DNA from 2 places in the Bradyrhizobium xenonodulans genome. Region 2 is predicted to be linked to the other one. Evidence: predicted binding sites of a transcription regulator. Region 2 holds the regulator's gene; the other holds the start of a gene.

What was found. Region 2 encodes PhoB, which activates phosphate uptake and scavenging genes when phosphate is short. Its sites were predicted from a motif close to TGTCATNNANCTGTCAT; they were not measured.
Region 1: I3J27_RS15795 (acetoacetate decarboxylase) is a predicted target of PhoB. The motif match lies at 1,401-1,417, and genes of this name have one in related genera.

The regions. Positions count from the first base shown of each region.
Region 1 is NZ_CP089391.1:3,421,228-3,424,461, reverse strand. Features, by position in the region: gene I3J27_RS15800 (transporter) at 1-362, opposite strand, end outside; gene I3J27_RS15795 (acetoacetate decarboxylase) at 476-1,258, opposite strand; gene I3J27_RS15790 (patatin-like phospholipase family protein) at 1,459-2,634, shown strand.
Region 2 is NZ_CP089391.1:7,938,286-7,941,519, reverse strand. Features, by position in the region: gene pstB (phosphate ABC transporter ATP-binding protein PstB) at 1-528, shown strand, start outside; gene phoU (phosphate signaling complex protein PhoU) at 540-1,256, shown strand; gene phoB (phosphate regulon transcriptional regulator PhoB) at 1,279-1,986, shown strand; gene I3J27_RS37535 (GcrA family cell cycle regulator) at 2,089-2,601, opposite strand; gene I3J27_RS37530 (aspartate aminotransferase family protein) at 3,056-3,234, shown strand, end outside.

The DNA of each region.
Region 1 (3,234 bases), 3.8 Mb from region 2:
TCGGTCATGGCGAAGCGCAGGAACGCGGTCTCCTCCGTTGCGGTGTCGATCTCGCGCACGAGGTCGGAGAAGACGCCGTAGACGCAGTGGTCGATGACGTGAAGCTGCTGGAAGGTGTCGTTCGACAGCAGCAGTTCGCGGGCGAGCGGCGGCAACTGCGATGACGCGATCCAGGGCCGTGCGCGCGCATCCGTCAGGTTGAAATGCAGCCAGAGCCGGCCGTCATGGCTGAACTCGATCGGCTGGTCGATCGGCAGCGCCTCGGCGCCGCCGTCGCCGTGCAGGCGGAACGCCCAGACCAGGCCGGGAATGGCGGGCTCGGCATTCGCGATCGTGCCGACGAGCTTTGCCGCTTCAGCCATGGCCATCCCACCCGTCAACAAATCCCCAATCTGGAAGGCGCCTGACAGCGCCTTCCAGATCCACCCGGGTACTCAATTACGGCTTTGTTACAGTTTGATGATGGCGGGGCGCCCTACTCCGCCGCCAGCCCGGTCAAAGCCGCCGCCTCGGCTTCCTTGACGTAGTCGTGCACGACGCGGCCGAACGGCAGCGTCAGATCGGCGATGTAGTGATGCGCGCCGATGCAGCGGCGGACCGGGAAATCCGCGACCGGCGCATTGACGTGGGGCACCAGATGCAGCCGGCCGGGTCCCATCCACGAGCCCTTCGGCACGATGTCGACGAGGTTGATCGCGACGAGCTGGCAGACTTCGAGACGGCCGTCGACGCCCGGGATCATCTTCAGATTGATTTGCGTCTTCGACAGCGTGGCGCGGGTGAGATCGCCGTTGCCGGCCATGCTCTCGTGCTTGTAGCCCATGGTGCCCATGGCGACGAGCTGGCCGGCATATTCCAGCGTGCCCGTCAGCGTGTCCTTGACGATCTCGAGCTTGGGATGGGCGTACTTCTTGGGGAAACCCCAGATCTCGCGGCCGGCGGCGATCGGCGGATCGTCGTCCAGATACATCTGCGAGACGAAATTGACCTCCTCGCCGTTGAGGCGCGCGGGGATGACGAGACCGGACTCGGTGTAGCTGCCGAATCCGGAGGAGTCCGGCATCTTGATCCATTCGTAATGCACGATCGGCTGGTCGATCGGCTCCAGCGGCTCGGGCAGGCCGGCGCGGATCAGATCCGGATCGGTCTCGTAGGTGATGACCAGGAATTCGCGGTTGACGAAGCGATACGGCCCGGCGGGATAGCTCGGCCCGGCTGCCGGCATGGACGGAAGTCTCAACACGTCTTCGCTGCGCATCGCGGCTCTCCTGTGATCCTGTTCGGCAGGAATTGCTAGCGGCGGTCATTGACTGCGATGTGAAGGTTTTCCGTCAGCCGCACGACCGCAGCCATTCCCAAGGCGGTCATCCTGCATGCAGGCGATGCATCGGCGCCGGAATTGTCATCACGCCGTCACTGCCGGACGCAATCGTTTTGGCTCACGCAGGGAGGCACGCCATGGACGCCCGCACGTCGCAACCGGCTCATCCAACACATCAGCCGCCGTCACGGGGCTGGCGGCCCGAGCGCTGCGACCGCGTCGCGCTGGTGCTGCAGGGCGGCGGCGCGCTCGGCGCCTACCAGGCCGGCGTCTACCAGGCACTGCACGAGGCCGGCATCGAGCCCGACTGGGTCTGTGGCGTCTCGATCGGTGCGATCAACTCCGCCATCATCGCCGGCAACAAGCCGGAGAAGCGGCTCGAGGCGCTGCGCATCTTCTGGGAGCGCATCACCAACCGCAAGATCTGGCACTACACGCCCGACGGCGACGTCTTCCGCCAGTGGCGCAACCTCTACAGCTCCTGGATGACCTCGGCGATGGGCCAGCCCGGCTTCTTCACGCCCCACCAGGTCAATCCCTGGCTCAGCCCGGTCGGCGCCAAGACCGCGACCAGCTATTACGACACGATGCCGCTGAAGGAGAGCCTGCTCGAGCTCGTCGACTTCGACCTCATCAACGAGAAGAAGGTCCGCTTCGCGGTCGGCGCCGTCAACGTGCTCTCCGGCAATTTCATCTATTTCGACAACGCCCATGACGAGATCGAGCCGGAGCACATCATGGCCTCCGGCGCCCTGCCCCCGGCGCTGCCAATGGTGCGGATCGGCACCGATCATTTCTGGGACGGCGGCATCGTCTCCAACACGCCGCTGCAGCATCTGCTCGACCAGGAAGACGCGCTCAATTCGCTGGTGTTCCAGGTCGACCTGTTCAGCGCGCGCGGCGTGCTGCCGCGCTCGATCCAGGACGTGATGGCCCGCCACAAGGACATCATGTATTCCTCGCGCACGCGCCACAACACCGACGTCTACCGCCGCACCCACAATCTCAAGGTGCTGCTCTACAAGGCGCTGGCAAAGCTTCCCGACGACGAACTGTCGGAGGAGGAGCGCAAGCTGAAGGCGAGCCTGTGCAACATGCCGGAGATCGCGATCCTGCATCTGATCTACCAGCAGAAGGCCTATGAGGGCGACGCCAAGGACCACGAATTCTCGGGCACCTCGATGCGCGAGCACTGGACCAGCGGCTATGAAGACACCAAGCGCACCCTGAAGCGCCGCGACTGGATCAAGATGCCCGACGAAGGCATGGGCCTCGTGGTGCACGATGTGCACCGGGAGACGGAGAGCGCGTAAACGGAGCTTTGCGCGGGGCGGTCAAACGAGAAACGCGAAAACAACCCCATGCACAGTAGCCGGGGCGTGGCGGATCAATGACTTGGCGCGTGTCGACGGAATGCATCCGCAAAGGCGTTTTGACTCGTCGGGCAAAACAGGAGCAGGATACTATCATCGCCTCCTATCCATTTTGATTTTCGACGACGTGATGCCAAGCATCAGCGCCGCGGCCTCGGTGCCGGTTTACGCTCGGGCATCACGCCTGCCTGCGATAACTCATTGGCTGTGCGCTAGTGACCATAGACTGCGCAACAGGAGCCTCGGCGAGGCCGGCGCCCTCTCCTTCCAGCTTCGCTCGACAACGAACCTCGCCGCGGTGAGAACGCACATATGCTTTTACCGGAATTAACCGCCGGTTCCCCCGCATCTCGTTAGACTGTTCATGCGCGACGACGCTCCTAACGCCACGCAGGAACACAGCTCAGCGTGGAGTGAAACCTGATGAAAGTTGTCCAGGCCTTCGACCGAAAAGAGATCACCCAGCTATCCGGTGATGATGCCGCCGCGCTGGAAGCAAAATTAAAGATCGTATTCAAGTAAACGCCGGCCGCTCTTCGC
Region 2 (3,234 bases):
AGGCTGGACCTCAATCTGCTGCGCGCCCGCGTCGGCATGGTGTTCCAGAAGCCGACGCCGTTCCCGATGACGATCTACGAGAACATCGCCTTCGGCATCCGCCTCTATGAAAAGATCTCCAAGTCCGAGATGGACGGCCGGGTCGAGAAGGCGCTACGCGGCGGCGCGCTGTGGAACGAGGTCAAGGACAAGCTCAACGCCTCCGGCCTGTCGCTCTCCGGCGGCCAGCAGCAGCGCCTCTGCATCGCCCGCACCGTCGCGGTGCGGCCTGAAGTGATCCTGTTCGACGAGCCCTGCTCGGCACTCGACCCGATCTCGACCGCCAAGGTCGAGGAGCTGATCCAGGAGCTGTCCGAGAACTACACGATCGCGATCGTCACCCACAACATGCAGCAGGCGGCCCGCGTCTCCGACAAGACCGCCTTCATGTATCTCGGCGAGCTGATCGAGTTCGACGACACCAGCAAGATCTTCACGTCGCCGACCGACCGGCGCACGCAGGATTACATCACCGGCCGGTTCGGCTGAGGAGACGGGACATGGGTTCTGAACATACCGCAAAAGCCTTCGACACCGACCTCCAGGAACTCACTCGCCTGGTCGCGGAGATGGGCGGCATCGCCGAGCGCATGATCGTCGATTCCGTCGACGCGCTGATCCGCCGCGACGTCGCGCTCGGCCAGCGTGTCGTCGCCATCGACGCCGAGCTCGACGCGCTCCAGAAGAAGATCGAGGAGCGCGCCGTGCTGACCATCGCGCGCCGCCAGCCGATGGCGGTGGACTTGCGCGAAATCGTCGGCGCCATGCGCGTCGCGACCGATCTCGAGCGCATCGGCGACCTCGCCAAGAACATGGGCAAGCGCGTCGCGGCGCTGGAGACCGATTTCCATCCGCTCAAGCTGTTCCGCGGCCTCGAGCACATGACCGACCTCGTGCAGCAGCAGGTCAAGTCGGTGCTGGACGCCTATGCCGCGCACGATCTGCCGGCGGCGATGGCGGTGTGGAAGGGCGACGAGGAAGTCGACGCCATCTGCACCTCGCTGTTCCGCGAGCTCCTCACCTACATGATGGAGGATCCGCGCAACATCTCGTTCTGCATCCATCTGATGTTCTGCGCCAAGAACATCGAGCGTATCGGCGACCACGCCACCAACATCGCCGAGACCGTGTTCTACATGATCGAGGGCCAGGCGATCACCGACAAGCGGCCGAAGGGCGACATGACGACGTTCGCCACGACGGTCCCGAATACTTGAAGACTTAAGGAGCGACGACACCATGGGCGCACGCATTATGGTGGTTGAGGACGAGGAAGCTCTCACCGAGCTTCTCCGCTACAACCTCGAAGGCGACGGCTATGACGTCGAGACGGTGATGCGCGGCGACGACGCCGACACCCGCCTCAAGGAGCACATTCCCGATCTGATCGTGCTCGACTGGATGCTGCCGGGGCTCTCCGGCATCGAGCTGTGCCGGCGGCTTCGCACCCGTCCCGAGACCAAGCAGCTCCCGATCATCATGCTCACCGCGCGCGGCGAGGAGAGCGAGCGGGTGCGGGGACTTGCGACCGGCGCCGACGACTACATCGTCAAGCCGTTCTCGGTGCCTGAGCTGCTGGCGCGCGTGAAGGGCCTGCTGCGGCGCGCAAGCCCCGAGCGGCTCGCCACCGTTCTGGCCTACGGCGACATCGAGCTCGACCGCGACAAGCGCCGCGTGGCGCGCTCGGGCCGGCCGATCGATCTCGGCCCGACCGAATACCGCCTGCTGGAGTTCTTCCTGGAGCATCCGGGCCGCGTGTTCTCGCGCGAGCAACTGCTCGACAGCGTCTGGGGCCGCGACATCTACATCGACGAGCGCACCGTCGACGTACATATCGGCCGCCTGCGCAAGCTGCTCAATCTCGGCCGCGAGCAGGACCCGATCCGCACCGTCCGCGGCGCCGGTTACGCGCTGGACGACCGGTTTGCCAAGGCGGAGCAGACGTAAGGCCGGCTGCAAGCAGGCAAATAAAAAGCGCGCCGGGTGGCGCGCTTTTCTTTTTCTCGCTCGTCCTGGTTTGTGCCGGAACGATGTCGTCTGGTGCAGTGATCAGCGCGGACCCGGCTTCGGTGCCGCGCGGCGGCGATCGGCGGCCGGCTGATACGCAACCCGCGAGTGCTGGGCGCAATAGGGCAGGCCCGACAGCGCCTTGCCGCCGCAGAAGAAGAAATCCGGGCTCGAGGGATCGCCGACCGGCCAGTGGCAGGTCGCCTCGTTCAATTCCAGCAGCGACAGCCGCTGGCTCATCGGCACCACGTTGTCGTAGGTAACAGGTTCGGCCTCGACCTCGACCTCGAAGGCCTGCGCCAGCGCGGTGTTGCCGCGCGCGATCGGGCGGCTCACCCGCATCATGTGCTGCGCGGGACGCGCCTTGCGCGGCCGGGGCGCAGCAGACGAGGGGCTCTTGGCGCGGCCGGACAGACCGAGCCTGTGCACCTTGCCGATCACGGCGTTGCGGGTGACATTACCGAGCTCTGCCGCGATCTGGCTGGCCGACAATCCGGCCTCCCAGAGCTTCTTCAGTTGCTCGACGCGATCATCCGACCAGGTCAAAACCGTCATTGCACCCTTTCCTTCGCCGCGCGCCAGCCACCCTGGGGCTGCACTGCGAATGCCTAAGCCTCGAAAAACCCGTGCCGCCAGAATCCCTTAAGGCTCGCCGGGCACCGAGAGCCGCCCGAACGTTTACGCCGGTACATGAGGACTTAGAGATCAGAACTTCCGCACGAGATGTCGTATCTGACAAGCCAAACGCTACAATATGGCGTGACTCACGCGCAAGAGTCCGCCGACTCGCTTCCACATGTTCCGTGGCCAAAATCCCGCAAAATCGTCACCGCAAGACTACGGATTCAGCGTTTCGCGAGGCTTTCCGGCCGGCATTGACACCCGTCTTGCCAAGCATAAGATGCTCCCGCGTGCCGCCCTTAAAAGGCGGCACGTTTCGTTTTCCGGGCCGGTTGATGGTGCGTTGCGCAATGCACGCTCACGCCGTCCGCAACATCAAGTGACCGTCATGTCTAACAGCGCAGCACCGCATTTGCTCCCCGTTTTCGCCAGGTCCGACCTCGGTTTCGAGCGCGGCGAAGGCTGCTGGCTGATCGCGACCAATGGCGATCGCTATCTCGATTTCACCTCCGGCGTCGCAGTGAACGCGCTCGGCCATGCCCATCCCGCGCTGGTCAAGGCGTTGCA